One region of the Dryocola baronae genome, then DNA from elsewhere that is predicted to be linked to it. Evidence: predicted binding sites of a transcription regulator. Region 1 holds the regulator's gene; each other region holds the start of a gene.
The links. The regulator LexA, encoded in region 1, represses DNA repair genes until DNA is damaged. The targets are predictions, from matches to a motif close to TNCTGTATGTACATACAGNA.
Positions count from the first base shown of each region.

Region 2: a site for LexA is predicted at 2,124-2,143, ahead of dinG (ATP-dependent DNA helicase DinG). Genes of this name have one in related genera too.
Region 3: a site for LexA is predicted at 7,753-7,772, ahead of sulA (SOS-induced cell division inhibitor SulA). Genes of this name have one in related genera too.

Region 1 covers NZ_JBINNY010000001.1:333,071-343,614, forward strand. The annotation lists gene ubiA (4-hydroxybenzoate octaprenyltransferase) at 1-61, shown strand, start outside; gene plsB (glycerol-3-phosphate 1-O-acyltransferase PlsB) at 216-2,645, opposite strand; gene ACSPHG_RS01575 (diacylglycerol kinase) at 2,829-3,197, shown strand; gene lexA (transcriptional repressor LexA) at 3,317-3,925, shown strand; gene dinF (MATE family efflux transporter DinF) at 4,015-5,349, shown strand; gene ACSPHG_RS01590 (CsbD family protein) at 5,588-5,797, shown strand; gene zur (zinc uptake transcriptional repressor Zur) at 5,882-6,400, opposite strand; gene ACSPHG_RS01600 (cupin domain-containing protein) at 6,513-7,010, shown strand; gene ACSPHG_RS01605 (conjugal transfer protein TraF) at 7,189-8,496, shown strand; gene dusA (tRNA dihydrouridine(20/20a) synthase DusA) at 8,593-9,591, shown strand; gene ACSPHG_RS01615 (quinone oxidoreductase) at 9,808-10,544, opposite strand, start outside.
Region 2 covers NZ_JBINNY010000001.1:3,325,261-3,335,804, forward strand. The annotation lists gene dinG (ATP-dependent DNA helicase DinG) at 1-2,111, opposite strand, end outside; gene ACSPHG_RS15845 (ribosomal protein uL16 3-hydroxylase) at 2,280-3,404, shown strand; gene ACSPHG_RS15850 (MerR family transcriptional regulator) at 3,545-4,303, shown strand; gene ACSPHG_RS15855 (hypothetical protein) at 4,372-4,479, shown strand; gene ACSPHG_RS15860 (ABC transporter permease) at 4,460-5,191, opposite strand; gene ACSPHG_RS15865 (ABC transporter ATP-binding protein) at 5,175-6,119, opposite strand; gene ACSPHG_RS15870 (ABC transporter permease) at 6,116-7,273, opposite strand; gene osmF (glycine betaine ABC transporter substrate-binding protein OsmF) at 7,811-8,722, opposite strand; gene bglX (beta-glucosidase BglX) at 8,965-10,544, opposite strand, start outside.
Region 3 covers NZ_JBINNY010000001.1:3,167,157-3,177,700, forward strand. The annotation lists gene hspQ (heat shock protein HspQ) at 8-325, shown strand; gene ACSPHG_RS15170 (CoA-binding protein) at 353-766, opposite strand; gene csgI (curli synthesis inhibitor) at 960-1,619, shown strand; gene mgsA (methylglyoxal synthase) at 1,718-2,176, shown strand; gene helD (DNA helicase IV) at 2,177-4,231, opposite strand; gene ACSPHG_RS15190 (YccF domain-containing protein) at 4,361-4,807, shown strand; gene yccS (YccS family putative transporter) at 4,829-6,964, shown strand; gene ACSPHG_RS15200 (TfoX/Sxy family DNA transformation protein) at 6,961-7,575, opposite strand; gene sulA (SOS-induced cell division inhibitor SulA) at 7,794-8,303, shown strand; gene ompA (porin OmpA) at 8,662-9,738, shown strand; gene matP (macrodomain Ter protein MatP) at 9,827-10,279, opposite strand; gene ACSPHG_RS15220 (AAA family ATPase) at 10,455-10,544, shown strand, end outside.

The DNA of each region.
Region 1 (10,544 bases):
TAATAACTACGTTGGGCTGGTGCTGTTTATCGGGATGGCGTTGAGTTTGATGCACTTCTGATTTAGGCGGAAGAGTCGGGTGTCGGCTAGCGCCTTACCCGACCTACGGTACCGAGTGTATTTGTCGGGTGGCGCTACGCTTGCCCGACCTACGATTCCCATTGACGACCGCATTTGTAGGGCGGATAAGCGCAAGCGCCATCCGCCATCTATATCTACTCCACCGCAACCTGCGACGTTGCACTCTCAATCGTTAAGCGCACGTCCGATGTCACGAGATCTGCCAACATCTGGTAAACCTGCATGGTTTGCGTCGGCTCCGCGTCGCCGGTATCGCTGATATAGCCTTCATCGCGCAGCGTCAGCACCAGCGAGGTGAAGACCGCCTTGTCGAAGAACTCCGGCGCGTTGATACCGTGCAGCATCGACAGACGCTGGGCCACGGTGCGGCTTTCGCGTTCGAGAGTGCCACGGTTAATCGACGGGTTGGCGCTCAACAGCCAGAAGGTGATGGCATAACGCTGCAGCGTTTCGCGCACGCCCGCAGCCAGCAGCTGCAGAGTACGGGAACGTGCCGGGTTAATCTGCACCTCTTCACCGCTGACGGTCACCAGACCCTGGCGCACCATCTCGTTCACCAGCGCGTCGATTTCAACGGCCAGATCTGCCTTTTCCCAGCGCAGGAACAGCTCGGCTTTCAGCATTGGATAGAGCACTTCAACCTGGCGCAGCAGCTCGGCCCTGTCGATATGACGGTGCTGGGTGATAATCGCGGCAAGCAGCGACGGCAGCACCAGCATGTGCATGATGTTGTTGCGATAGTACGTCATCAGCACGGCCTGCTCGCGCGGCAGAATGATGATGTCGCCGATTGTGTCTTTTTCGACTTCGAACTTATTCATCTGCAGCGCGTGGTCGATAAGCGCGTCGGCGGACTGTTCCGGAGCGGTTGCGTCCGGCGAGTACGGCACGTTGCGCAGCAGGCTCAGGTAGCAGTCGAGCTGCTCCGTTAGCTGTTCACGGGTCAGCGAGCGCTGGCGTGACGCTAACAGCGCGGTGCAGCACAGGTTCATGGCGTTGGCCGCCCCTGCGTTGTTAATGCGCACCATCAGCTCGGCGGCGATTTCGTTCACCGTTGGCGTTAACCACGCCGGGCGCACCGCTTCGATCGGATCGATTGAGTCGCGCCATTCCGGCACGCGCTGGTTCAGGAAGGTCATCAGCGGCATAGGTTCGCCGAAGTTAACGTAGCCCTGGCCCAGATTACGCAGCTTGCTCAGGCCGCGCAGCATCGACATAAAGCCTTCTTTCTCTTTCGTCGCGCCGCGCAGTTCCTTGGCGTAGGTGCCCACTTCCATCACGTGTTCGTAACCGATGTAAATCGGCACCAGCGTAATAGGGCGGGTACCGCCGCGCAGCATGGCCTGAATCGTCATCGACAGCGTGCCGGTTTTCGGGTCAAGCAGGCGGCCGGTCCGCGAACGGCCCCCTTCCACGAAGTATTCCACCGAATAGCCACGGCTAAACAGCTCGCCGAGATATTCGCGGAACACGGTGGAGTACAGCTTGCTGCCCTTAAAGGTACGACGAATAAAGAACGCGCCCAGGCGGCGGAAAATCGGGCCAGCCGGCCAGAAGTTCAGGTTGATGCCCGCCGCGATGTGCGGAGGCACCAGCCCCTGGTGATAAAGCACATACGACAGCAGCATGTAGTCCATGTGGCTGCGGTGGCAGGGCACATACACGATTTCATGGCCGTCGTGGGCGAGCTGGCGCACGCGCTCGGCGTTGTGAACGTTGATGCCCTGATACAGGCGGTTCCACGTCAGGCCCAGCACGCGGTCGGTCAGGCGCACGGCTTCATACGAGAAGTTCGCCGCAATCTCTTCCATAAGCGCGACCGCGTTTTGCTGGGCCTTCTCGTGGGAGATTTTCTTACTGCGCGCTTCATCTTCGACCGCTCGCGCGATTGCTTTTGATGCCAGCAGTTTATTAAACAAATCCTGACGCACCGGCAGGCGCGGCCCGACGGTGGCTAAACGCTGGCGAGCAAAGTGCATGCGCGCTACGCGAGCCAGTTTTTGGGCGATTTTTTTATCCGTGCCGTGGTCGGTTGCCATCTGGCGCAGAGAGACCGGCGCGGAGAAACGCACAAAGCTATCGCGACCAAGCCAGGAAACCGCGAAGAATTTCTGAACGCCGTTGAGCATTTTTAACGGCGGGTTGATTTCGCCTTTCTCACGGCCCGGCGAACGGCCAAACATCACCGATACCGGCACCATCTGAACGTCCAGATTCGGGTTATTGCGGTGCAGATCAAGATAGTCGTGGAAGAGCTTAATTGACTCTTCTTTCGGCGTGTAATAAGTGAAGACGCGCGGGCCACCGTGAATAAAGACATAGCGCGGCAAAACCGCTCCGTCGATTTCAAGCGGTTCCAGCGGGTCGGGTAAATCATGTGCGAGGCATTGCGCGCGTAGCGTCAACAAGTCTGCCTTAGAGTTATAAGGCAGAACGTACATAATTGGGCGAGTTGTATCCAGGCCCAGTTCGGCTTGTGGATCAGCCGGTATGGACTTGCTTTTTACCAGGACGCCTAATGGTAAATTAAGTAATTTGTAGTAGATTCTTGGCCAGCCTGACATAAACGATGTAAAGCCTCAGGTTAATAATGCAAATTCGCCGCAAGAATATCAGAAACTGCATAAGATTTCTGTGGCGTTGCGATTTTACCCACCATCCTCCTGGTTGCCGTTTCCATGGCAGAAACCTGAAGAAGGTGGGCACTGATAAGCATTGACGCTTTTATTTTAAAAAGGTTTCCAAAAATGGCGAATAACACCACTGGGTTCACTCGTATTATCAAAGCCGCGGGCTATTCCTGGAAGGGCCTGCGCGCCGCCTGGATAAACGAAGCCGCCTTCCGCCAGGAAGGGGTTGCCGCGGTTATCGCTATCGCCATTGCCTGCTGGCTGGACGTTGACCCTATTACCCGCATTCTGCTTATCGGCTCCGTTGTGCTGGTTATGATTGTTGAAATTCTCAACAGCGCCATCGAAGCGCTGGTCGACCGCGTGGGCACGGATTACCACGAGCTTTCAGGCCGGGCGAAGGATATGGGTTCCGCCGCCGTATTGATCGCTATTATCCTCGCAGTTGTCACCTGGGTCACGCTGCTGTGGCAGCATATGCGCTAATTTGCGAGAGGCTTTCCAGATTGCGATAAGTGCCTGGTTTTTTGCTCAATTTGTGGTTTCAAATTCGCCTTTGACTGTATATACTCACAGCATAACTGTATAAACACCCAGGGGGCGGAATGAAAGCTTTAACTACCAGGCAGCAAGAGGTGTTTGATCTCATTAGGGATCATATCAACCAGACCGGCATGCCACCTACGCGTGCCGAAATTGCTCAACGTCTGGGGTTCCGTTCTCCAAACGCTGCAGAAGAGCACCTTAAGGCGCTGGCTCGTAAGGGCGTAATCGAAATTGTCTCGGGTGCCTCACGCGGCATCCGCCTGCTGGTTGAAGAAGTGACCGGCATTCCTCTGATTGGCCGCGTTGCCGCCGGTGAGCCGCTGCTGGCGCAGCAGCACATAGAAGGCCATTACGACGTTGACCCGTCCCTGTTTAAGCCTAATGCAGACTTCCTGCTGCGCGTAAGCGGCATGTCCATGAAAGACATCGGTATTCTCGACGGCGACCTGCTGGCGGTACACAAAACTCAGGACGTGCGTAACGGCCAGGTGGTTGTGGCGCGTATCGACGACGAAGTGACCGTCAAACGTCTTAAGCAACAGGGCAATACCGTGCAGCTGCTGCCGGAAAACAGCGAGTTCGAACCTATCATCGTCGATCTCCGCGAGCAGAACTTCAGCATTGAAGGCCTGGCCGTCGGCGTGATCCGCAACGGCGACTGGCTGTAGTCCCGATTACGTGCCCTCGCACTAGGTGATGCGCGCCCGCCGCGCATCACCGTCAAACTTCGTGTCTTTTACTCGTCCTGGAACCCCCCATGCGTTTCTTCTCGACGACGGATAAAGCGCTCTGGCGCCTCGCGTTACCGATGATTTTCTCCAATATCACCGTGCCCCTGCTGGGCCTGGTCGATACCGCCGTTATTGGTCATCTGGACAGCCCCGTTTATCTCGGCGGCGTGGCGATTGGCGCAACGGCAACCAGCTTCCTCTTTATGCTGCTGCTCTTTCTGCGCATGAGCACCACGGGCTTAACGGCCCAGGCCTTTGGCGCGAACAACCCGGCGGCGCTGGCCCGCGCGTTGGTTCAACCTTTGCTGCTGGCGCTGGTCGCCGGTATCGCTATCGTCGCGCTGCGCTACCCGCTGATTACGCTTGCCTTAAATATCGTCGGTGGGAACGAGCAGGTGCTAGAGCAGGCTCGGCGCTTCCTCGAAATCCGTTGGCTAAGCGCCCCCGCTTCTTTAGCAAACCTCGTGCTGCTTGGCTGGCTGCTCGGCGTGCAGTATGCCCGCGCCCCGGTGATCCTGCTGGTGGTCGGCAACGTGCTGAACATCGTGCTCGATCTCTGGCTGGTGATGGGCCTGCATATGAATGTGCAGGGCGCGGCGCTGGCAACGGTGGTTGCGGAATACGCTACCTTTATCATCGGCCTGCTGATGGTGAAAAAGGTGCTGGGCATGCGCGGCATCGACTTTACGATGCTAAAAAATGCCTGGCGGGGGAATGTCCGCCGTCTGCTGGCGTTAAACAGGGACATCATGCTGCGCTCGCTGCTGCTGCAAATCTGCTTCGCCTCGGTGACGATTCTGGGCGCGCGTCTGGGCAGCGAAGTGGTGGCGGTCAACGCCGTGCTCATGACGCTGCTGACGTTTACCGCCTACGCGCTGGACGGCTTTGCCTACGCCGTGGAGGCGCATTCAGGGCAGGCCTATGGCGCACGTAACGGCGGCCAGCTGCTTGACGTATGGCGGGCGGCCTGCCGCCAGGCGGGTATTGTCGCCCTGAGCTTCGCGGTTGTGTACGCGCTGTTTGGTGAAAACATTGTCGCCATGCTTACGTCACTGCCGGAGCTACAGCAGCAGGCGGACCGCTATCTGCACTGGCAAATTGTCCTGCCGGTGGTGGGGGTGTGGTGCTATCTGCTCGACGGCATGTTTATTGGCGCAACGCGCGGTGCCGAGATGCGCAACAGTATGGCGATTGCGGCATTGGGCTTTGGCCTGTCGTTACTGAGCGTGCCATGGCTTGGTAACCACGGCCTGTGGCTGTCAATTGCGGTATTTCTTGCACTGCGTGGACTGTCTCTCGGCTGGATTTGGCGTCGCCACTGGCGGCACGATACCTGGTTTGCAGCTGAAAGTCATAGATAGTTACAACTCCTGACGAGGCTTTAATCACCGCCTAACACGCTGATTTAACGCAATGTTCTGTGGTTAGTCAGCGTGTTGCCCATCACCCCGATGGTTCAATATTCTTAATTACCGCTTCGATGCCAGATCCTTGACTACAATTATTATCACGTCCAGCAGATAGTGAGTGACAGCCAGCTGGCTCCACTCGGACGATATTAATTTTGTGATATTTAACCGAACGATGAGGATCTAAATTATGAATAAAGACGAAATCGGCGGTAACTGGAAACAGTTCAAAGGCACAGTGAAAGAAAAATGGGGCAAGCTGACCGACGACGACATGACCGTCATTGAAGGTAAACGCGATCAGCTGGTTGGTAAAATCCAGGAACGCTACGGCTCTTCTAAAGAAGACGCTGAAAAGGAAGTTGTTGACTGGGAAACCCGTAACAAATACCGCTGGTAGTTTGCATAACCCTCAGTTGTGCTAACCCTCAACGGCTACCCGGCCCTGGTACAAGGATGTACCGCACTCCCTTCTTATTTTAAATCAGCGTACTTTTTTCTTAATCAGCACCGAATGGTCATGGCTGCTGCACCCATCTTTGTGGCTACAGGCTTCTACTTCGGCACACGCTGAACATAATCCATGCGCTTCAATCACGTTATGACGCAGTGCAAAGCCCATTTTAGCGGCGAGCTTGTGCATAATGTCCTCTACGCCCTGAGCGGCTTCTTCCTTCACCACACCACAGCGTTCGCAGATAAACATGGCTGAAGAATGCGTTGGCTGGTCAATCAGATTACACAGCACATAGCTGTTAGCCGACTCCACGCGGTGAACAAAGCCCTGCTCGAGTAGGAAATCCAACGCGCGATAAACCGTTGGCGGTTTGGCCTGCGGCTCGCTGGCGCGCAGTAAATCCAGAAGATCGTAGGCGCTGATGGCGCCGGTCTGTAGTGTCATCAGACGCAGCACTTCAAGACGTTGCGGCGTCAGGCGTACATTGCGCTGCGCACAAAGCTTTTCAGCCTGCGCTAACACATGTTGTGAAGTCGTCGTATCCATCAGCATTCCTCGGTTTATTAACTTCCCACTTTACCATAAAAGCATTAAAAACGCCGAATGCTGGTCCATAATGACGGCTGACCCTGTTGAATTTTTGCCCACGGGAGTGAGCATGCAAAAACCAGACTGTATCCGCCACTGGCGCGAGCTAGAAGGCGCGGATGATTCCACCTATCCAGACAGCAACGAGCTATTTTCCATTGGTGCACCGCTCGCCCGCCGCCTGGGCCTGAACCGGCTTGGCATTCATCATGAACGCCTGCTGCCAGGTCGCCGCACATCGTATCCACACGCCGAAAGCAGCGAAGAAGAGTTTGCCTACGTGCTCGAAGGCCATCCGCAGGTATGGATAAACGGCAATCTCTATCAGCTCGAACCGGGGGATAGCGTTGGCTTCCCGGCGGGCACCGGCATCTGCCACACCTTTATTAACAACACGGAACACGAGGTGCGTCTGCTGGTCGTCGGCGAAGCTAACAAAGACGAAAACCGCATTTATTACCCGATGAATTCCAGCTACGCCGCCACGCGCAAAGACAGGTGGATTGACCATCCGCCGCAGTTTTTTGGCCCGCACGACGGGCGGCCTTCACGCAAACCGCAGAAGTAAACTATAAATAAACCTGCAAGGAAATTATGAAACCATAACCCGCATGGATAGAAACGGGATTCCTATGGGTGAAACAGCCCGCTTTTAGGTTCGTTATTCACAGCAATAGTCCGCCCCTGTTGAGCTTAACTGGCAGGGGCTAGTTATTACATCTGATTAACAGACGGACGAGCGGTGAATGAAAAAAATTAAAACTCTGGTGGCGCTTAGCGCCGCATCTTTTTTTGTGGCAAATCAGGCCAGCGCGGCTGGCACATGGGCTGAAGCCCGCAGTGACGCTATGGGTGGGACAGGGGTTGCCTCCGGCAGCTACGGAAGCGGGGCGCTAATCAACCCGGCGCTGCTTGCCCGTTCGCATGAAGAGGATAACGTCAGCGTTATTTTCCCTTCCGTCGGGGCGCAAATCACCGACAAGGACAATCTTCAGGATGAAATCGACGACATCAGCGATAAGGTCGATCGCTATCAGGAAATCGTTGACGATCTCACCCTTCAGGACATCATTCTTAACCCGGCAGGCTCTCTGAACCAGTTGCAGAGTGCTGCGGGCGATCTGGCAGGCGAACTTGAATACCTGCGCGGCAAAACGGCGAATGCCAAGGCGGCGGCGGGTATCGCGGTCAGTATTCCCAACGACGTGCTCTCCGTGGCCTTTGTTACCAAAGCCTACGCCCGCGCGCGCGTTAGCTCCTCTATTGACCAGCAGGACATTGATTACCTGCGCGGCATTCAGGGGTCGAACGCCATCGCCGGAGCCGTTGCCATCGACGCGGCTATCAACGGCTCGGACGTGATTACCCGCAACCTGAACTCCACCGCCTCGGGCCGGGCGGCTATCGTGTCCGACTACGGCATCGCGATGGCAAAGCAGTTTGATTTGGGCGGCGTGCCGGTTTCCGTTGGCGTGACGCCAAAGCTGCAAAAGACCTGGCTGTATAACTACACCACTTCGATTTATGCCTACGACAGCAGCGACTGGAACAGCAGCCGCTACCGCAACGACGACACCGGTTTTAACATCGATGCGGGCGTGGCGGCTGATTTAGGCGAACACTGGACGCTGGGCCTGAGCGGCCAGAACCTGGTATCGCGCGACATCGATACCAAAGATATCCGCATCACCAACGGCCGCACCGGCGAGACGCGCAGCTACAAAGATACCTTCCAGATTACCCCGCTGGTTACCGCTGGCGCGGCATGGCATAACGATTTTGTGACGCTAAGCGCCGATGGCGATCTGACGGAAACCAAAGGCTTTAAGAGAGAAGAAAACTCGCAGTACGTTGGCGTGGGTGCCGAAGTTCGCCCGCTGTCGTGGCTTGCCGTGCGTGCCGGTTACCGTGCCGACGTGAAGGGTAACGACAGCAATGTCTTTACCGGCGGCGTGGGCTTTGCGCCTTTCAACCGCGTACACGTCGATTTGATGGGCCTGTATGGTGAAGACGAGACCTGGGGCGCAGGCGCGCAGCTCAGCGTCACCTTCTGATAAAACGTGCGCCGGGACGGGCAGGTGTCCCGGCGCTGCTTTATGCTATAGTGGCGACCCTTTTTTAACCGTAACCTGCGTAAACGTCCAGTGACTATGTCCCCACAAAGCAATCAGACTCCTTTCCAGCCGTACCGTTTCTCCATCGCGCCGATGCTCGACTGGACCGACAGGCACTGCCGCTATTTCCTGCGCCAGCTTTCGCGCAACACCCTGCTGTACACCGAAATGGTGACCACCGGGGCGATTATTCACGGCAAAGGCGACTATCTGGCGTACAGCGAGGAAGAGCATCCTGTGGCGTTGCAGCTGGGCGGCAGCGACCCGCAGGCGCTTGCGCAGTGTGCGAAGCTCGCCGAACAGCGCGGTTACGACGAAATTAACCTCAACGTGGGCTGCCCGTCCGACCGTGTGCAAAACGGCATGTTCGGCGCCTGCCTGATGGCCGACGCGCAGCGCGTGGCGGACTGCATCAAAGCGATGCGCGACGTGGTGTCTATTCCGGTGACGGTCAAAACCCGCATTGGCATCGACGACCAGGACAGCTACGAATTCCTCTGCGACTTTATCGGCACCGTGGCGGGTAAGGGCGAATGCGAGATGTTTATCATCCACGCCCGCAAGGCCTGGCTGTCCGGCCTAAGCCCGAAGGAAAACCGCGAAATTCCACCGCTCGACTACCCGCGCGTTTATCAGCTTAAGCGTGATTTCCCGCATCTGACCATGGCTATCAACGGCGGCGTGAAGTCGCTCGAAGAAGCCAAAGCGCATCTGGAGCACATGGACGGCGTGATGGTCGGCCGCGAGGCGTACCAAAATCCGGGCCTGCTAACGGCGGTCGATCGTGAAATCTTCGGCTGTGATACGCCGGAGGTGGATACCGTGGCGGCGGTACGCGCCATGTATCCGTACATTGAACGCGAGCTGGCGAACGGCACCTATTTGGGCCACGTCACGCGACATATGCTTGGCCTGTTCCAGGGCATTCCCGGCGCGCGCCAGTGGCGTCGTTATCTGAGCGAAAATGCGCACAAGCCGGGGGCGGGGATTGCGGTTGTCGAGCATGCCCTGTCGCTGGTCGCGGACAAGCGCTAATTTTGCGCCGCAATAACCGTATGGTTTGCTAAGGTATTGCGGTATCGATCACAACCTCGCATCTTTGTGATTAACTTTCAGGATGCTCCGGTATCTATTGTTTTGTAAATCTGACACTATTGCGGCGTTGTAAAAAACGAATTCATCGCAGCTGTACCCTACAAAACAGCGCGAACAAAAAAAAGAATGGGCTTCCCTCGGGAAGCCCAAATTCTTTTAAGGAATCAACAGGCTGGAACCCTGTGTCGAACGGCTTTCCAGCACCTCATGCGCGCGAGCCGCGTCCTTCAAAGCAAATTTCTGTTCGTCTGCCACATCCACTTTAATCACCCCACTGGCGATCAGCGAGAACAGTTCGTTGCAGGCTTCTTCCAGCTCTTCGCGCGTGGTCACGTAACCGTTTAATGACGGACGCGTAACAAACAGCGAGCCTTTTTGATTGAGAATGCCGAGGTTAACGCCGGTCACCGGGCCGGACGCGTTGCCAAAGCTGACCATCAACCCCTGGCGCTGCAGGCAGTCGAGCGAGGACTCCCAGGTGTCTTTACCCACCGAGTCATAAACTACCGCGACCTTCTTGCCGCCGGTTATCTCTTTTATCCGCTCAACGATATTCTCTTCGCGGTAGTTAATCGTCTGCCATGCCCCGGCCTGTTTTGCGCGTTCGGCTTTCTGCGCCGACCCCACGGTGCCGATGAGCTTCGCGCCCAGCGCCTTCGACCACTGGCAGGCAATCAGCCCCACGCCGCCCGCTGCGGCATGGAACAGGAAAACGTCGTTTGGCTTCACTTCATAGGTTTTGCGCAGCAGGTAGTAAACCGTCAGGCCTTTCAGGAAGGAGGCGGCGGCCTGCTCGAAGGAGATGGCATCGGGAAGTTTAGCCGCTTTGTCAGCCGGCACGTTATGCACGCTGCTGTATGCGCCGAGGCCTGACTGGGCATAAACCACGCGGT
Region 2 (10,544 bases), 3.0 Mb from region 1:
TCAATTATTTTAGCCGCCGGTGCGGGCGGCTGGCTTATCGGAAACACCGGCAAAGCCCCCAGCAGGCGCTGGCCGTAATTTTTGGTCAGCAGTCGACGGTCGTAAATCACCACTTCACCATAGCAGCCGTGGCTACGGATCAAACGCCCGACCTGCTGGATAAGGTTAAAGGATGCGGCAGGTAAACTCTGTACTTCAAAAGGATAGCGCTTGAGGCTTTTCAGCCATTCGCCCTCGGTGACCACCACCGGGCTGTCCACCGGCGGGAAGGCGATTTTATGAATATGCACCTGGCTTAGCAGGTCGCCTTTTAAATCTAACCCTTCGGCAAAGGATTGCAGCCCGACCAGCACGCTGGTTTCCCCCTGCTCAACGCGCCTGCGGTGTAATTCAACCAGCTGATAGCGCGGCCTGTCGCCCTGCACCAGAAGCGTCAGGCGCAGATCGGTGACGTGGGTCAGGAACAGCTGCATGGCGCGGTTGCTGGCAAACAGCACCAGCATACCTTTGTGTTCGCCCTTCGCCAGTTCGGCGCGGAAGAACGCCGCCATCTCGGCAATGTGCTGCGGCTCGTTTTCCATCGTCGGCTCAACCGTCAGCTGCGGGATCACAAGCTTGCCCTGTTCAACGTGATTAAACGGCGAATCCAGCGCGATAAAACGATCGCCCGCCTTTTCACGCAGGCCGCTCATTTCCTGCAACCGGTCGAATTTGTTTAGCGAACGCAGCGTGGCGGAGGTCACGATCACGTGCGGCACGTTGCGCCAGACCAGCTTTTCCAGCTGATCGCTCACGCGGATGCCCACGCAGTGGAAGAACACGTGCGGCTGCCCTTCGCGCACTTCGCGCGTGACCCATTTTGACACCGGCGCGCCGGAGGCCTGGTCCATAGCGGAAAGCCGCCACAGCTTGCTTTGGGATTCAAAGTAGCCCAGCGCACGGTTCATCTGTAGCAAAGCGCGATGCACGCGCACCACGTCGTGGCTGCCGGTCTTTTCGCTGAGATCGCTTAGCAGCGCTTCGGCGAGGCTGCGCAGCCCTTCCATCAGCTTCGCCAGCCGCTGGCAGATGGCCATGATTTCTTCCGGCAGCACGCCCATCTCGAAGCGGTGCTCGCTTTCATAATCGCCGGGCATCCACAGCTTAACGATGCCGTAAAACGAGCTGAGCAGCTCGTGGATCTCGTCACAGTGGTTGGTCAGGCGTTCCGGCACGGTGAGCGGCGGCGGGCTTTTCGGGCGGAAGTGCGCCATGCAGGTTTCCACAAGCTTTGAGAACAGATCGAGCTGCAGACGGCTGTAGCCGGGCGTGATTTCGGCGCTCATCTCCAGCGCGTCGCGGGCGACGTCCGGCAGGTGGTGGCCCTCATCGAGCACCAGCAGCAGGTTTTTTGCCTCCGGCAGCACGGCGTCGCTTTCCATCGCCGCCATCACCAGCGCGTGGTTGGCGACCACGACCTCCGCCTCATCGATTTCGCGGCGGGCCACGAAGAACGGGCATTCGCGATACCAGTGGCAGTTGCGCCCGAGGCAGCTTGCCTTATCCGTGCTCATTCTGCGCCACAGATCGTCGTCGATGGCCTGGGCGTTATGGTCGCGTATGCCGTCCCATTTATAGGCGTCCAGCTCGGTTTTAAGCTTCGCGCAGCGCTGCTGTTCGTCCTTGCTGGCGGGGGCCATTTCATCGTCGAGGAAGGCGAGTAAATCCCCCTGCGCGAGGTTATCCGTCGCTAATGCGGCAAGGTTTCGCGGGCAGACGTAGCGCCCGCGCCCGAAGGCGGCGGTAAATTTGAGATCGGGAATAATTTTGCGCAGCAGCGGCAGATCTTTGCTGAAGATTTGATCCTGCAAAGCAACGTTGGCGGTGCTGACCACCAGCGTTTTTTGTTCCCCGCGCGCGATGGCGATGCCGGGAATAAGATAAGAGAGCGTTTTACCCACGCCGGTGGGAGCCTCAATCGCCAGGTGGCGACCCTCTTCGCCCGCGAGCGTTTTCGCCACTTCGGCAATCATCTGCCGCTGCGGTGGGCGCGGAATAAAGTCCGGGATCTGCTGCTGTAGCGCCTTATACCAGGCGGCGATTTGCGCTTTTTGCGCCGAGGACAAAGCCATGAACACCACTTTTACTGTATAAACAGCCACTATTGTCCCACTTTTCGCGCGCCGACGGCACCGTTTTTTGTTTTTAAGTCATCCACGCGGCCTTGACCAATGACAAAGCGGCGTCGCGCGCGCCCTCCTTATAATTGTGGCCGTTTGTCTTCCCACTGGTAGGAACCTATGGCTTATCAACTCACCTTAGACTGGCAAGAATTTTTAGAGAAATACTGGCAAAAACAGCCGGTTGTATTAAAAAACGCCTTCCCGGGCTTTATTGACCCGATTACCCCGGACGAACTGGCGGGCTTAGCCATGGAACCTGAGGTGGACAGCCGCCTCGTCAGCCATAGCGAAGACGGGCAGTGGCACGCCAGCAACGGGCCGTTTGAAGATTTCGACAATTTGGGCGAAACCGGCTGGTCGCTGCTGGCGCAGGCCGTTAACCACTGGCACGAGCCTTCCGCCGAGCTGGTGCGCCCGTTCCGCGTGCTGCCGGACTGGCGTCTGGACGACCTGATGATCTCCTTCTCCGTGCCGGGCGGCGGCGTAGGCCCGCACATCGACCAGTACGACGTGTTTATCATCCAGGGCATGGGCAGCCGCCGCTGGCGCGTGGGCGATAAGCTCCCGATGCGTCAGTTCTGCCCGCACCCGGCGCTGCTCCATGTCGATCCGTTCACGCCAATCATCGATGAAGACCTGGAGCCGGGCGACATTCTCTATATTCCGCCGGGCTTCCCGCACGACGGCTTCACCCATGAAACCGCGCTGAACTACTCGGTGGGCTTCCGTGGGCCAAACGGCCGCGATCTGATCAGCAGCTTTGCGGACTACGCGCTGGAAAACGACCTGGGCGGCGAGCACTACAGCGATCCGGATCTCACCCTACGCGACCATCCGGGCAAGGTCGAAAACTACGAGCTGGATCGCCTGCGCGACATGATGGTTGAAATGCTCAACCAGCCGGAAGATTTCAAAAACTGGTTCGGCCGCTTCGCCACCACGCCGCGCCACGAGCTGGACGTCGCGCCCGCGGAGCCGCCGTACGAACAGTCAGAAATCGTTGATGCGCTGGCGCAAGGTGACGCCCTGCTTCGCCTGAACGGCCTGCGCGTGCTGAACGTCGGTGAAAGCTTCTTCGTTAACAGCGAGCCGCTGGCTACCGCTAACGTCGCCGCCGCCGACGCGCTGTGCCGCTACGCTTCGATCGGCAAAGCCGAGCTGGGCGATGCGATTCACGACGAAGCGTTTATGGCCGTGCTGACCGATCTGGTCAATCAGGGCTACTGGTATTTCGAAGACTAATTGATAAAACAATGGCGGGGGCGCAAGGCTCCCGCCCTTTAACATTCCCTCCCGCAAAGAATAAATCAGCCAAATTTCGCAGTTTCAGCCGCACTGTCTACAGTTATACGGGGACTTCCCGTACTCGCTCTGGGGACATCATGGCGCTTTATACCATTGGAGAAGTGGCTGCGCTTTGCGATATCAATCCCGTCACGCTGCGTGCCTGGCAACGGCGCTACGGGCTGCTAAAACCACAACGCACCGACGGCGGACACCGGCTGTTTGACGATGCCGACATCGACCGAATACGCGAGATCAAACGCTGGATTGAAAACGGCGTGCAGGTGAGCAAGGTTAAAGCCCTGCTCAGCGGCGAAGAGCGGGATCTGGAAACCGGCTGGCGGGAGCGTCAGGAAGTGCTGCTGCGCCATCTGCAAAGCGGCAACCCCAACCGGCTGCGCGCCTGGATTGCGGACGTGGGGCGCGACTATCCTGCGGAAACCCTGGTCATGCAGCTCTACACGCCGCTGCGCCGCCGCCTGCAGTGCCAGCAGGTCACCCTCAACACCCTCTTAAGCCTGCTCGACGGCGCGCTTATCAACTATATCGCGCTGTGCCTGGCGTCGGCGCGCAAACGCAGCGGCAAAGACGCGCTGCTGGTCGGCTGGAACACTCAGGACGGCACAAGATTATGGATGGCGGCATGGATGGCGATACAGCAGGGCTGGCGCGTTGACGTGCTGGCAAACTCCGTGAGCAGCGTGCGCCCCGAACTCTTCCCGCAGCAGACGATTTTAGTGTGGTGCGGCGACGCCCCAACCGAGCAGCAGCTTAACCAGCTGGAAGAGTGGCGCTGCTCCGGCGTGCCCGTTTTTCCGCTCACCGGCAGCGGGCGCGACCCCGCCCGTATGACATAAGGCATTTAAAGGTTCATTAACAACCCTGCTTCGCTTTATAATCGCTCCCGTAACATTGGGAGCTAAAAATGAAATTGTCTAAAATTGCCATCGTCGGTGGCATGCTGGTGATGGCCATCGGCGGAATCGGCGGCGTAATGCTGGTGGGTTACATCGTTATCCTTCATGGCGCGTAACGTAGCGTTGCAGGCGTTCAAACAGGCGGTCGGTGACAATCGCCGCCAGCGCCACCAGTATCGCCCCCTGAATCACATACGCGGTGTTAAAGCCGCTCAGGCCGATGATAATCGGCGAGCCGAGCGTGCTGGCCCCGACGGTTGACGCAATGGTCGCCGTACCGATATTAATAATCACCGAAGTACGAATCCCCGCCAGAATCACCGGTGCCGCGAGCGGCAGCTCAACCTTGCGCAGCACCTGCCAGCGGCTCATGCCCGCGCCCAGCGCGATTTCACGCGTCGCCTCTGGCACCGCGCCGATGCCCGCCAGCGTCCCCTGCAATATCGGTAACAGGCCGTAAAGCACCAGCGCGATAATGGCGGGCTGCTGCCCGAACCCCATCACCGGAACGGCTATTGCCAGCACGGCAACGGGCGGGAAAGTTTGCCCGGCGGCGGTGATGGTTTCGACAAGCGATCGGAACTCCAGCCCGCCTTCGCGCGTGACCGCAATCCCTAACCCCACGCCAATTGCTACCGCCACCGCGCTTGAAACCGCCACCAGCGTAAGGTGCGCCAGGGCAAGCGAGGTAAAGGTATCCTGCTGATAGACGGGGCGCGCAAGCTCGGGGAACAGCCAGCTAAACAGCGCGAAGGTATGCGGCATCACAAACAGCAGCGCGATGAACAGGACTAACAGCCACAAAAGCGGATCACGGACGAGGCGCATGTTCACCCCGCACCAGGTCGCTGAAGTGAAGCACGCCGCACGGCACGCCTTGTTCATCCACCACCGGCAGCTGCTGGCACTGGCGGTCGACAAACAGCGACAGCGCCTCGCGCAGGCTGAGATCGGCCTGAATCGGCACGCCGTCGATGCGCTCGTCGGCCCTCAGGCTGTTGGCGACCTGGCGCAGCGACAGCAGCCGGATGCCCAGCTCGCTGCGGCCAAAGAACTCGCGCGCGAAGTCGTTGACCGGGTTGGTCAGCAGCTCGAGCGGCGTCCCCTGCTGGACGATTTGCCCGCCGTCCATCAATACGATGCGGTCTGCAAGGCGCAGGGCTTCTTCAATGTCGTGCGTGACCAGCACGATGGTGCGGCCCAGCAGATTGTGAATCCGCACGATTTCCTGCTGTAGCGCGGCGCGGGTTACCGGGTCGAGCGCGCCGAACGGCTCGTCCATCAGCAATACTTCCGGGTCGGCCGCCAGCGCTCTGGCAACGCCCACGCGCTGCTGCTGCCCCCCGGAAAGCTGGTGCGGGTAGCGGTCGCGAAACTGTGCGGCTTCAAGGCCCAGTAAATCCAGCAGCTCGTCAACGCGCGCCTCGATACGCGCCTTCGGCCATTTCAGCAGCTGCGGCACCGTGGCGATGTTCTGCGCCACGTTCCAGTGCGGAAACAGGCCGATGGACTGAATCGCATATCCCATTCTGCGGCGCAGGGCTTTGGTATCGAAGCTTCTGATCTCTTCCCCGGCGAAGCGAATGCGCCCTTCGTCGTGCTCCACCAGACGGTTAATCATCTTAAGCGTGGTGGATTTCCCCGAGCCGGAGGTGCCGATCAGCACCGTAAATTCGCCTTCCAGGATGTTCAGCGACAGATCTTTAACCGCCGCTTCCCCCTGGAAGTATTTCGTCACCTGGTCAAATTCGATCATGGCCGTTTCGCCTCAAGTAGGGAGATGAAAAGTTTAAATATAGCGTCGAGGATCACCGCCAGCGCGATGGTGGGGATCACGCCGAGCAGCACCAGGTCCAGCGCGCTGCTGAGCAGCCCCTGGAAGATAATCGCCCCGAAGCCGCCCGCGCCAATCAGCGCGGCGATAACCGCCATGCCGATAGTTTGCACGCAAACCACGCGCAGGCTGCGCAGCAGAACGGGCATCGCCAGCGGCACCTCGGCCTTCCAGAAGATTTGCCCACGCGACATCCCCATTCCCTCCGCGCTTTCGATGATATTTCGCGGCACCTGCTGCATCCCGGCGACAACGCCGCGCACCAGCGGTAACAGGGCGTAGAGCACCAGCGCGATTAACGCGGGCGTGACGCCAATCCCGCTCACCCCCATCGCGCCAAGCCACGGGAGCGCTTTCGAAAGCCCCGCCAGCGGCGCAATCAGCAGGCCAAACAGCGCCACCGAAGGCACGGTTTGAATCACGTTAAGCACGGAAAACACCGAAGGCTGCCAGCCGGGGCGCTGGTAGCAAAGCACGCCGAGCGGCACGCCAATCAGCAGCGCCGGAACGAGCGTGCCGAGCAGCAGCGCCAGGTGGCGGGTCAGCGCGTCGTCAAAAACGTCCTGCCGGTTGGCGTATTCTTTCAGCAGCGACAGCTCGGCGAAGAAGCCGCTCAGCAAAAGCGCGACCGGCACGATCCAGATTTGCACGTTGAGCAGCAGGCGCCAGAGCGCTTTCGGCGTCAGGCGGTTTATCGCATCAGCACAGATGAGCAGGCTTAACGCCAGCGCCAGCCATAGCCCGCTGCCGGGCGAGGTGCGCGCAACGCTGCTGCCCTGCTGCGCAAAAAAGAGGGCCGTTTTGCCCATCACCACCAGCGCTACGATAAACAGCGCTTCGCCAGCGAGCAGGGTCAGCACCAGCGGCAGACGATGCGTAGGGGCAAAAATCAGCGCGGTAAGTATGACGGTGGGAACGCAGAGCATGAGAAGCGCGTGGCCGGGCAGCGCGCCCAGCAGCAGAGGCTCCCCCGAGACCAGCCGGTTGGCGGCGTGATTAATAAAGGGCAGCAGCGCGCCCGCCACGACCAGCAGCAACACCAGTAGCAGCAGCACGCGATTATGAATCTTCAACAAACGCACATCCTGTCAGTATTTTTCGGGTGAATAAGCGAACGCGCCATCCACCGACTTGTCGGATGGCGGCGTGCGCCTTACCAGACCTACGAACGACCTGTAGGGTGGATAAGCGAGAGCGCCATCCACCGGCTTGTCGGATGGCGGCGTGCGCCTTACCCGACCTACGAACGACCTGTAGGGTGGATAAGCGAGCGCGCCATCCATCGGCTTGTCGGGTGGCGGCGTGCGCCTTACCCGACCTACGAACGACCTGTAGGGTGGATAAGCGAGCGCGCCATCCACCGGCTTGTCAGATGGCGGCGTGCGCCTTACCCGACCTACGAACGTCCTGTAAGGCGAATAAGCGAAGGCGCCATCCACCGGTTTGTCGGGTGGCGGCGTGCGCCTTACCCGACCTACGAACGACCTGTAGGGTGGATAAGCGAGCGCGCCATCCACCGGCTTGTCGGGTGGCGGCGTGCGCCTTACCCGACCTACGAACGACCTGTGGGGTGGATAAGCGAAAGCGCCATCCACCGCCTGGGATCGCCGCTATTACTTCACAAAACCTTTCTGCTTGAGGTAATCCGCCGCCACTTTTTTGGCATCCACGCCTTCAACGGCGATGCTGGCGTTAAGCTGCTGGAGGGTTTTCTCATCCAGCGAGCTAAACACCGGCTTCAGCCATTCATCCAGCTGCGGATAGGCTTTCAGCACCGCTTCACGCACGACGGGTGCCGGCGCGTAGATGGGCTGCACGCCCTTCGGATCGGACAGGGTTTGCAGGCCAAGCGCCGCAACCGGGCCGTCCGTACCGTAGGCCATCGCCGCGTTAACGCCGGAGGTCTGCTGCGCCGCCGCTTTAATGGTTACCGCCGTGTCGCCACCGGCCAACGAAAGCAGCTGCTTCTGGTCGAGCTTAAAGTCATAGGCTTTCTCAAACGCGGGCAGCGCGTCAGGGCGCTCGATAAACTCGGCCGAAGCCGCAAGCTTGAACTCGCCGCCTTTTTTCAGGTAAGCGCTGAGGTCGTCAAGCGAGGTGAGCTTGTTCTTTTCAGCCAGGTCTTTGCGCACCGCGATAGTCCAGGTGTTGTTGGCGGGCGCGGGCGTCAGCCAGACAAGATGGTTTTTCTCAGCGTCGAGCTGCTTCACCTTCTCATAGCCCTGCTGGGCGTTTTTCCACACCGGATCGTTATCATCCTTAAAGAAGAACGCGCCGTTGCCGGTATATTCCGGGTAGATATCCAGCTCGCCGGAGGTGATGGCCCCGCGCACTACGGGCGTGGTGCCAAGCTGCACTTTATTGACGGTTTTCACGCCGTGGCTTTCCAGCACCTGCAAAATAATGTTGCCCAGCAAAGAGCCTTCGGTATCGATTTTGGAGCCAACTTTGATCGGCTCGGCCGCCTGAGCGCCCGCCGCCAGCATCAATAATCCCGCCACGCCCCAACGCGCTGATAAATTCATGGTGCTACCTCGTTGTTGTTCTTTACTTGAAAATCATGGAGTCACAAAAAGAATAGCTGAGATTTAACAACCCGGGGAAAGCATAAAGGGGAATAAGATATAGAGAAGAATATTTGGTACGACCAAAGGCTGTCGGGTGGCGCAAGGCTTACCCGACCTACCGTTCACGCCGTTTGTAGGGTGGATAAGCGATAGCGCCATCCACCGCTGCGAGGAGGGACGGCGCTACGGGTTACGCTAGCTTACTTCAGTTCAAACTCGCCGCGCTTCACGCGGGCAGAGTCCAGCCCGATAAACACGTTGAATTTGCCCGGCTCGGCGTCGTACTTCATCTGCGCGTTCCAGAACTTCAGCCCCTCGATGTCAATTGGGAAGCTGACGGTCTGGGTTTCACCCGGCTTGAGCATCACCTTCTTAAAGCCTTTCAGCTCTTTGACCGGGCGGCTCATCGAGGCGGTAACGTCCTGCAGGTACATCTGCACCACGGTTTCACCCGCGCGGTCGCCGGTGTTTTTCACGTCCACGGTGGCTTCCACTTTGCCGTCGCGCGTCATCGTTGGCGCGGACATTTTCACGTCAGACACTGTGAAGGTGGTGTAGCTCAGGCCGTAGCCAAACGGATACAGCGGGCCGTTCGCTTCGTCGAAGTAGCGCGAGGTGTACTTGTTCGGTTTTTCCGGGTTGTACGGGCGGCCGGTGTTCAGGTGGCTGTAGTAGGTTGGGATCTGACCTACGGAGCGCGGGAAGGACATCGGCAGTTTGCCGGACGGGTTGTAGTCACCGAACAGCACGTCGGCCACGGCGTTGCCGCCCTCGGTGCCCGCGTACCAGGCTTCAAGCAGCGCGTCGGACTGCTGGTCTTCCTTCACCAGCGCCAGCGGACGACCGTTCATCAGCACCAGCACCAGCGGTTTGCCGGTCGCTTTCAGGGCGGCAATCAGATCGCGCTGGCTCTGCGGCAGCACCAGGTCGGTGCGGCTGGAGGCTTCATGCGCCATGCCCTGCGCCTCGCCCACTACCGCCACCACCACGTCGGCGTTCTTCGCGGCGCCTACCGCCTCATCAATCATCTCTTTCGGCGTGCGCGGGTCAACCTGCACCGCCGGTTCGTACTGGTTCAGGAAGTCAACGATGTCTTTCTGGTCGGTGACGTTCGCGCCTTTGACGTGAACCACTTTGGCCTGGTCGCCAACGGCGTTCTGAATGCCCTGCAGGACGGTCACGGTTTGATCCGCAACGCCCGCCGCAGACCAGCTGCCCATAACGTCACGCTTGCTGTCCGCCAGCGGGCCAACCACCGCAATGGTGCCGGACTTTTTCAGCGGCAGCGTTTGCAGGCGGTTTTTCAGCAGCACTAAGCTTTCGCGCGCCACGTCGCGGGCCTCTTTACGATGCAGGCGGCTCTCGGCGTTGGTGTCTTCCGGGTCAGACTCTTTCGGCCCAAGGTGGCTGTACGGGTCGTTAAATAGCCCCATGTCGTACTTCACGTTCAGCACGTGGCGGGTAGCGTCATCCAGCTCCGCCTGGGATACCTCGCCGCTTTTCACCAGCTCCGGCAGGTATTTGCTGTAGTACTCGTCGCTCATGCTCATGTTGATGCCGGAGTTAAGCGCCACGCGCACGGCGTCTTTCGGGTCGCTCGCCACGCCGTGCTTGATAAGCTCTTTGATGGCCCCATGGTCGGAAATGGTGATGCCTTTAAACTTCCAGTCGTCGCGCAGCAGGTCTTTTAGCAGCCAGCTGTTGGAGGTGGCAGGCGTGCCGTTGATGGAGTTCAGCGCCACCATCACCCCGCCGCTGCCCGCGTCCAGCGCGGCCTTGT
Region 3 (10,544 bases), 2.8 Mb from region 1:
GGTGACTATGATTGCCAGCAAATTCGGAATTGGTCAGCAGGTGCGCCATTCATTGCTGGGATATTTAGGGGTAGTAGTCGACATTGACCCCGAGTATTCCCTGGATGAACCGGCGGATGATGAAATGGCCGACAATGACGCTTTGCGTACCGCGCCCTGGTATCACGTGGTGATGGAAGATGACGATGGCCAGGCCGTGCATACCTATCTTGCTGAGGCCCAACTGAGCTGGGAGTCGCAGGACGAGCACCCTGAACAGCCTTCGATGGACGAACTGGCTGCCTCCATTCGGCAACAGCTTCAGGCACCTCGCCTGCGTAATTGACAAAAACCCCGCAGGCGCGGGGTTTTCTTATTTAGCAAGCCCGAGCCGCGGGATTTCAATCGCCGGGCAACGGTCCATCACCACTTTTAAACCCGCGTCCTGCGCCAGCACCGCCGCCTGTTCGTTGATCACGCCAAGCTGCATCCACAGCGTTTTCGCGCCGATAGCGATGGCGTCTTTGGCTACGTCCCACGCCGCCTCGGAATTACGAAATACGTCCACCATATCCACCTTCTTCGGGATTTCCGTAAGGCTGCCGTAGCCCTGCTGCCCTAACAGCGTTTTGCCCGCCACCTTCGGTGAAACGGGGATCACCTCGTAGCCCTGTTTTAAAAGATAATCCATCACACGATAGCTCGGGCGGTCGGGTTTATCGCTCGCCCCCACCAGCGCGATGGTATGGGTATTCTTTAAAATACTGGCGATATCTGGCTGATTCATGGCGCTCTCCGGCTGAATGAAGTTCCCAAAAGTGTATGTCAAACGTTACTCACTCACCATCTTTCCCATACAGATGTATGAGAGCAAAACTTGAGAATATGTCTATATGTTAATGAGGCGACATTATGAAAAGTTTTGATACATTCAGGAACGGCTACTGCGGGGCGTACTGATGCGGGAGAAATGCGTGAAAATAGAGCCTTGTCTGCTCCTCTGCTGTGCCCTGTTCCTACCTTGTTCCGCGTGGGCGACGACTCTGCGGCTGTCAACGGATGTTGATTTGCTGGTGCTCGACGGTAAAAAAGTTTCCAGCTCGCTCTTAAAAGGTGCGGACAGCCTCGAGCTGGATAACGGCCCGCATCAGATAGTTTTTCGTATCGAAAAGAACGTGCGGGCAAACGTGCGCGAGCAGCGGCTTTATATTTCCGCACCGCTGGTCGTAAGCTTTGATACCAAAGAAATCAGCCAGGTTAATTTTAGCCTTCCGCGTATCGAAAATGAAAAAGAGAGCGAGGTTTTCGACGAAGCTCCTCACCTGCAGCTCCTCGACGGCAGCGCGGTGAGCATTCCCCTTAAGCTTGACGTGCTTGATATCAGAACCACGCCGCAGGGCATTGATTATGAAAATGATACACAGCGCTACAACAAAGCGGGAAAAGCGGCGTCGATGCCGCAGTTTACGATTATGATGGCCGATGATAGCGCTCTGCTCTCAAGAACCTCTGAGCTTGATCCCCCCGTGCGCCCTTCCGAAACGCTTACCGAACAGCGGCTGAAATACTGGTTTATACAGGCAGACAAAACGACGCGGGAACGCTTTTTACAGTGGGTAAAAGACCATCCATCGCCATAATCATCGACTCTTTAAGCGCATTTTTTTGATTGCCTTCTCTTGCAGCAACAGTGGCTTCCAGTAAGCTGTAGCCCACGCTCACCAATCAGGATTTCCCCATGGAATTAACGACCCGCAAGCTTGCGGCTAACAAACATATTGCGCTGGTCGCCCACGATCACTGCAAAGAGGCATTGCTGAAATGGGTAGAACGCCATAAGGCGTCGCTGGCGCATCACGTGCTCTACGCCACTGGCACCACGGGTAATCTGATCCAACGCGCCAGCAGGCTGGACGTTAACGCGATGCTGAGCGGCCCGATGGGCGGCGACCAGCAGGTTGGCGCGTTGATTTCAGAAGGGAAAATTGACGTGCTGATCTTCTTCTGGGACCCGCTAAACGCCGTGCCGCACGATCCCGATGTTAAAGCGCTGCTGCGTCTTGCCACGGTATGGAATATTCCCGTTGCCACCAATTTATCCACGGCGGATTTCATTATTCAGTCGCCGGGCTTCAATCAGGATGTGGAAATCCTCATCCCGGATTATCAACGCTACCTGGCTGACAGGCTGAAATAACTAAGGTCGGCCTGCGGTCGGTACGCCGAGCCGCTTGAGGATATCGACAAAATCGGATGGCTCTTTTTTGTTAAAGAGCAGCCAAACGCGATGGCGCGCCCGCGTCATCGCGACATACAACAGCCGCCGTTCCTCGGCATCCAGAAAATCTTCCGGCTGCGGCAACAGCGCCTGCTCCATGATCGATTCCCTTGCCGGAGCCGGGAAACCGTCCTTGCCCTGCTGCAAGCCCAGCACGATGACATAGTCTGCCTGCTGGCCCTTGCTGGCGTGAACGGTCATGAAATCTATGTTCAGTTTTGGCCAGCGAGTCGCCGCCTTTTCAAGGCTTGCCGGGCGTAGATGGTGGTAACGGGCGAGCACCAAAATGCGTTCTTCGGGTTTGGCGTAGCCGCTTAGCTTATCGAGGAGATTATCCAGCTGGTCGTCCGGCAGCAGCGTGACGGATTTTTTATCCCCTTTTGACAGGCTGTTTAACGGCTTAGCCAACTGATTTGGGTTTTGCTGGATGAAGCCGTTAGCGATTTCGCCAATGCGGTCATTGAAGCGGTAGGTGGTGTCCAGCGCGCACTGGTCCCCTTCGCCAAAGTGATGGGAGAACGCCGTGGTGAGCGCCATTTCCGCGCCGCTGAAGCGATAAATTGCTTGCCAGTCGTCACCGACTGCATAAAGAGACGTGTGCGAATTCTGCCGACGAAGTGCTGCCAGCAGCGCGGCACGCTGCGGGGAGATATCCTGAAACTCATCCACCAGGATGTGCTTCCACGGGCTGATAAACCGGCCTTTCTCCAGCACGTTTACCGCCTGATGAATCAGCCCTGAAAAATCTACCGCCTCTTCGGCTTTTAGCGCCGTCTTCCAGGTTTTAAGTAAGGGAGCCATAAGCTTGACGCGTTTTGCGAAGAGATCGCGCAGCGCTTCCGGACAGCCAGCGATCATCTCCGCCTGTGAACCGCCGTGCATGCGAATCAGGCCTAACCAGCGATCCAGCCTGCTCGCCAAACGTTTAGCCAGGCGTTCGTTCTGCCAGAAATCCCCTTCAGGAACATCCCATTCAAGCTCGTCGCTCAGCCATTCCCGCCAGCCTTTCGCCTGCGCTTTTTTCTCGCGGCACTGCTGCTGCCAGCTGTCGATTAATAGCTTATGGCGGGCGGAGGTATCTGATTCCAGCTCGCTGATTCGCGGCGCTTTGCGGCTGCCCTGCTGAATAATGTGCAGCGCCAGCGCATGGAAAGTACGCGCGGTGATGGCGTCCGTGTGCAGGCGTTCGGCGATGCGCTGATCCATTTCCTGCGCCGCCTGACGACCAAACGCCAGCAGAAGAATTTGATCTTCTGAGGCTTCGCCTCGCTGCAGCAGCCAGCCTGCGCGCGCCACCAGTACGGAGGTCTTGCCGCTACCCGCCCCCGCTAGCACCAACAGCGAATCTTCGCCGTTGACCACGGCACGCGCCTGGGATGGATTGAGAGGTGAGCTTTCGACCTGCTGGAAGAAATCGGCATATTTTTCGAGCATACGCTCGGTATAGGCGGCATTGCGTTCGGCGCGACGGTGCTCGCCCTGTTCAAGCCACGCTTTACAGGCAAGCCAGGCCTCCCGGCAGTTATCAAACTCTTCTAATCTTGCCTGAGGGAGCGGCAGCGCCGCAAAAGCAGACCTGACGTTTTGCTGTAGCGCTTCCATATCGCTGCGTTTGAACCATTTTTCCTGCTGGGTGCGGCGGGTGATTTCTTCGTATTGTTCGCTCAGCACCCCGGCTGCGACCTCGCTCATCTCGCTGCTCCAGGTCTGCCAGAGCGCGTTGAGATGATGATAGAAGCGTTGAGTTTCGCCCCATTCAGTACCGTGCAGGCGCACGACCTTATCGTCCGGCAGCACAAACTCTAATTCCCCCCACACCAGGCCGCGCTTGATGTTAATCGCCACCAGCTGGTTGAAGGGGATAAGGTATTCATGACGATCGCCCTTAACCTCCACACCGGCACTAAGTAACTTCACGCGGTTGTAGGGATGCTGTGCTAAATGTTTGCCAAGGGAGGTCGCTTTGAGTTCCATTACGCTTTGTCTGCTCCAAAAAGAAGTTGCCGCTAAGTTTAACCGCCGAAGGAATGACGCTCCAGCGTAAAAACGCGTTACAATTGCGGCGGTTATTCATTATATGCCGTTTATCAACGAAGAGTGCTTATGCGTACAGTCCTTAATGTCTTGAACTTTGTGCTGGGTGGTTTCCTGACAACCCTCTCCTGGCTACTGGCCACTCTCGTCAGTATTATTTTTATTTTCACGCTTCCGCTGACGCGTTCCTGCTGGGAGATTACCAAGCTGTCGTTTGTGCCCTATGGCAACGAGGCCATCCATGTTGATGAGCTGAATCCGCAGGGTAAAAGCGCCATTCTGAATACCGGCGGCACGCTGCTGAATATCGTCTGGCTGGTATTCTTCGGCTGGTGGCTTTGCGTTATGCACATCCTGACGGGCATCGCGCAGTGCATCACCATCATCGGCATTCCGGTTGGGATTGCGAATTTCAAAATTGCCGCGATTGCGCTGTGGCCGGTTGGACGCCGCGTTGTCTCTGTCGAAACGGCTCAGGCGGCGCGTACTGCTAATGCGCAGCGCCGTTTCCAGTAACGCCCAGGGAATCGCATACTCATGCTTAGTCCTTTATTGCGGCGTTACACCTGGAACAGTGCCTGGCTTTACAACCTGCGTATTTTTATTGCGCTGACCGGCACGGCGGCGCTTCCATGGTGGCTGGGCGAAGTTAAACTGACGATTCCGTTGACGCTCGGCGTGGTCGCCGCGGCGCTGGCCGATTTGGACGACCGGCTCACCGGGCGTCTTCGCAACCTGGTTATCACGCTGGTCAGTTTCTTTATTGCGTCCGCCTCCGTCGAAATCCTCTTCCCGTGGCCCTGGCTGTTCGCTTTAGGGCTGATGGTGTCGACCAGCGGTTTCATTCTGCTGGGCGGGCTTGGCCAGCGTTATGCGACGATTGCCTTTGGCGCACTGCTCATCGCCATCTATACCATGCTCGGTATCTCCCTATACGAGCATTGGTATCAGCAGCCGCTGTATCTGCTGGCGGGTGCCGTTTGGTATAACCTGCTGACGCTTGCCGGGCACCTGATCTTCCCCATCCGTCCCCTACAGGACAACCTCGCCCGCTGCTATGACAATTTGGCGCAGTATCTGGAAATCAAAGCGACGCTTTTTGACCCGGATATCGAAGAGGAAAGCCAGGCGCCAATGCTCGACTTGGCGATGGCAAACAGCCAGCTGGTTAGTACGCTGAATCAGACGAAGGCCTCGCTCCTGACGCGCCTGCGTGGTGACCGCGGGCAGCGGGGCACCCGGCGAACCCTGCACTACTATTTTGTCGCGCAGGATATCCACGAGCGGGCCACCTCGTCGCATATTCAATATCAGACGCTGCGGGATAAGTTCCGCTACAGCGATATCATGTTCCGCTTCCAGCGTCTGCTAAACATGCAGTCACGGGCCTGTCAGCAGCTTTCACGCTCCATCCTGCTGCGGGAGCCCTACCAGCATGACCCGAGGTTTGAGCGGGCTTTCACGCATCTAGAAGCCGCAATTGAAAGGAACAACGCGGGCAGCGCCGCCGGCAGCGAAATGAAAGCATTAGGTTTTTTGCTTAATAACCTGCGCGCTATCGATGCCCAGCTTGCCACCATCAAATCTGAACAGGCGCTGGCGGCACCGCATAACGATATTGAAAACCGCCTTGCGGACGACAGGCTGACGGGTATCGGGGATATGTGGCTGCGCCTTACGCGTAACCTGACCCCGGAATCGGCCCTGTTCCGTCATGCCGTGCGTATGTCGGTCGTGCTCTGTGTCGGCTATGCGTTCATTCAGTTTACCGGGCTTCAACACGGCTATTGGATCCTTCTGACCAGCCTGTTTGTCTGCCAGCCGAACTACAGCGCCACCCGCAGGCGGCTCGCTTTGCGTATCGTTGGCACCCTTGTCGGCGTGGCGATTGGCCTGCCGATACTGTGGTTCGTGCCTTCTCTTGAAGGTCAGCTGATACTGATCGTGATCACTGGTGTTCTGTTCTTCGCCTTCCGTAACGTTCAATATGCCCACGCAACGATGTTCATCACCCTGCTCGTTTTGCTGTGCTTCAACCTGCTGGGCGAAGGGTTCGAAGTCGCGCTACCGCGCATCATTGATACCCTGCTGGGCTGCGCTATTGCCTGGGCCGCCGTGAGCTTTATTTGGCCAGACTGGCGCTTCCGCCGCCTGCCGCTGGTCGTCGAACGGGCCTTTAATGCCAACTGCCGTTACCTGGATGCCATTCTTGAGCAGTATCATCAGGGAAGGGACAACCGCCTCGAATACCGTATCGCTCGCCGTGACGCACATAATCGTGACGCCGAGCTTGCTTCAGTGGTGTCGAATATGTCCTCTGAACCCCGAGTTTCGCCAGAAACCAGAGAGACAGCCTTCCGCCTGTTATGCCTGAATCATACGTTTAACAGCTATATTTCGGCTTTGGGCGCGCATCGAGAAAAGCTTTCCAATGCCGATATCCTGCTGCTACTGGACGACGCGGTTTGCTACGTTGACGACGCGCTTCATCATTTGCCAGCAGATGAGCAGCGGGTGCAGACCGCGCTTCAGGAAGTGAGCGAGAGGATTACCCATATCGAGCCGGGTCCTGACACTAAAGAACCGCTTGTGCTTCAGCAGATAGGGCTACTGGTCTCACTGCTGCCGGAAATTTCACGTCTCCAGCAGCGTGTCGCTAACCACATCGACTAGCGTTTGCGACGTTCTTCATAACGATAATACCAGTCTAAAAGCTCCTGGCGGGTTGCCGCCGGGAGCGCGGCTTCATGTGTCCCGGTAATCGCCCCCGCAAGGGCCAGCAGCGTTTTTGAACCCACGAACTTTTTCACGCTGCGTAGTTTGATCCACGAACGCTTAGCGCCATAGGCCTGGAGCGCACGGGGATCCGCAATACCCGCTTCCCATAGCCACATCTCAATGTTCACCGAAAGATTGGGTAAATCCTTCAAACGCTTTTGTGATTTACGTACAACCTTTTCACGCCGCGCGCTCCTTAGCGCATTTGTAGAAAGCTTCAGCAGCTTGTCCCTGTCCGACCACAGCGCTTCGTCAACGTGATAATAATTAAGAACGATGGGCTTTCCCCTTTTGCTGCAGATGAGCGGCGGCGCAGCCTTGTTAGCAAAATAGGTTTCGCTATCCTCACACGCTCTCAGGTATAGCTCACCGTCCGAAACCATGGCGAAGACGACATTCTCAACGGACAGGCTATAGCCGCCAAACTGCGAACGGTATTGCACCGCCCCAAGAGGGGAAAGACATTCCTGCGATTGATGAATCAATAAATGCGACTTTATTCTCATGAATATATCCTTAAATATCATGAAGTAATAAGAACCAGCCTTATTACGCTTTCCTCCACTAGGAAAATAAGTAACCAGAACAAAGGGTGCAATCACAATTTAGGATTCTGAGATTTTGTATAAAAGAAATGCGAGATGCTTTCCGAAATTTCGATTGATCTTTATCCGCACAGGCATTACTGTATAAACATACAGTAACCCATCAGGCGGGATTCACTATGCACTCACAGAACTATCGTACTCACCTTCTAAACAACACAGCCGTTGGCTCTACACCTGTTGAACCTTTTGCAGGAAGCGATGTTAGAGGATTGATAAGTGAAGTGGTTTACAGCGAAGACCAGCCGTGGATGACTCAACTGGTGTTATTGCCTTTGCTGCAAAAACTGGGTCAGCAGTCGCGCTGGCAGCTTTGGCTAACGCCTCAGCAAAAACTGAGTCGCCAATGGGTAGAAGCATCCGGGTTACCGCTCACAAAAGTGATGCAGGCAAGCCAGCTTGATCCACTTTTTACCGTTGATGCTATGGTAAAAGCATTGCAAACGGGAAATTACAGCGTTGTAATCGGTTGGTTACCTGACGAATTGAGCGATGATGAACACTTTCGACTCGCGAATGCGGCCGAAAAAGGTAACGCGATGGGCTTCATTATGAGGCCAATGCGTACCTCTAAGTCCGGTTGCAGACCACGAACCGGCCTAAAAATTCATTCTAGTTTGTATCATTAAGTAAATTTAAGAGTAATCCTGGTATTTTTTATTCGATTGCTACAAGACCTTGTCATTCATCACGAATCCCCTTCCCAAGCCGCTTCTGGCGGCATTCCTTGCGAAACACCATGGCGCAATTGTGCGCAAGGTTGTTACGAAATGTGTATGCAAGTCGTTTTTTTTCATATGCCTGACAGAGTTCACACTTGTAAGTTTCCAACTACGTTGTAGACTTTAGCTCGCCAGGGTTGCTCTTCATAACGCCGACTGATCGGTAGAGTAACAATTGAGCGTTAACCCGGGCGAAGGATTTAACCCTGGGCTTTGACGAAGTTTAAGGCTCATGGCCTATTTGGATGATAATGAGGCGCAAAAAATGAAAAAGACAGCTATCGCGATTGCAGTGGCACTGGCTGGCTTCGCTACCGTAGCGCAGGCCGCACCGAAAGATAACACCTGGTATGCTGGTGGTAAGCTGGGCTGGTCTCAGTACCACGACACCGGTTTCTCCAACCAGAACGGCTATGATAGCGGCATCGGTAATGGCCCTACTCATGAAAGCCAGCTGGGTGCAGGTGCTTTCGGTGGTTACCAGGTTAACCCGTACGTTGGTTTTGAAATGGGTTACGACTGGTTAGGTCGTATGCCATACAAAGGCAGCGTTGAAAACGGTGCTTTCAAAGCGCAAGGCGTTCAGTTGACTGCTAAACTGGGCTACCCGATCACTGACGATCTGGATATCTACACTCGTCTGGGTGGTATGGTATGGCGTGCAGACTCTAAAGCTCTGAACGCTGCTGGTAACCGTGTAAGCGATCACGACACTGGCGTATCTCCGCTGGCTGCTGGTGGTATCGAGTGGGCTGTTACCCGCGATATCGCTACTCGCCTGGAATACCAGTGGACCAACAACATCGGTGACGCTGCTACCGTTGGCGCTCGTCCAGACAACGGCATGCTGAGTGTTGGTGTTTCTTACCGTTTCGGTCAGCAAGAAGCTGCTCCAGTTGTAGCTCCGGCTCCAGCTCCAGCTCCAGAAGTACAGACCAAGCACTTCACTCTGAAGTCTGACGTTCTGTTCAACTTCAACAAATCCACTCTGAAACCGGAAGGTCAACAGGCACTGGATCAGCTGTACACCCAGCTGAGCAACCTGGATCCGAAAGATGGTTCTGTTGTCGTTCTGGGCTTCACCGACCGTATCGGTTCTGACCAGTACAACCAGAAACTGTCTGACAAACGTGCACAGTCTGTTGTTGATTACCTGATCTCTAAAGGTATCCCGGCTAACAAGATCTCCCCACGCGGTATGGGCGAATCTAACCCGGTAACTGGCAACACCTGTGATAACGTAGCTCCTAAAGCTAAACTGATTGATTGCCTGGCACCAGATCGTCGCGTTGAGATCGAAGTTAAAGGTATCAAAGACGTTGTAACTCAGCCTGCGGCATAAGTTACCGTTATAAAAAAACCCCGCTCCGGCGGGGTTTTTTATTGTCTGAAAAATCAGAATCGTTATCGCAGTTGGCTTTTTTAGAAGCTTATTCTTTACCGAGTAACGCTTGCAGATCCTGCTTGAGATTAGACATCTGGCTTGCGTATTTCTCTTTACGCTCTGCGTCTTCTATCAGTTGGACGATGGTCTCAGACAGTGTGCAGCCACGGCGCTGGGCAAGGCCGGCAAGTCTCTGCCAGACCAGGTATTCCAGATCGATTGATTTCTTCCGCGTATGCTGATGTTCCGCATTAAAGTGACGCTTGCGGCGGGCACGAATCGTTTGCTTCATACGATTATGCAGCACGGGGTTCATGTGCTGTTCAATCCAACCTGACACCAGGACAGGTTCATTTTCAAGGCTGAGCAGCGCGTCCACGGCCTCTTTCGCCGCACTGGCTTCGATATACCGTGTGATGAGTTCACCCTCACGGTGTTTCTTCACCAGATACTTCCACTTCCAGCCGCTCTCGAGATTTTCTAACTGTTGATATTTCATCGCGATCTCAGTGTGACCGTGTAACTTACTTCAGGATAACAGTTTTTAGCACTTTCGCTCACCTGAAAAATGAAAGCTGTGAGCCGCTTAAGGTTGTTATCTAGCATTAACCGTGTGCTGTCCGGCCTATTCTTGTATAATCGCGCCTTTGAAATCTAATTAATAAATAGCGACTTTGACGACTAATCGACTTGAATGGCGTGCCCTTGTTCCCGATACCGAGAGTTATCAGGAAATCTTTGCGCAGCCTTATGACACCGACTCT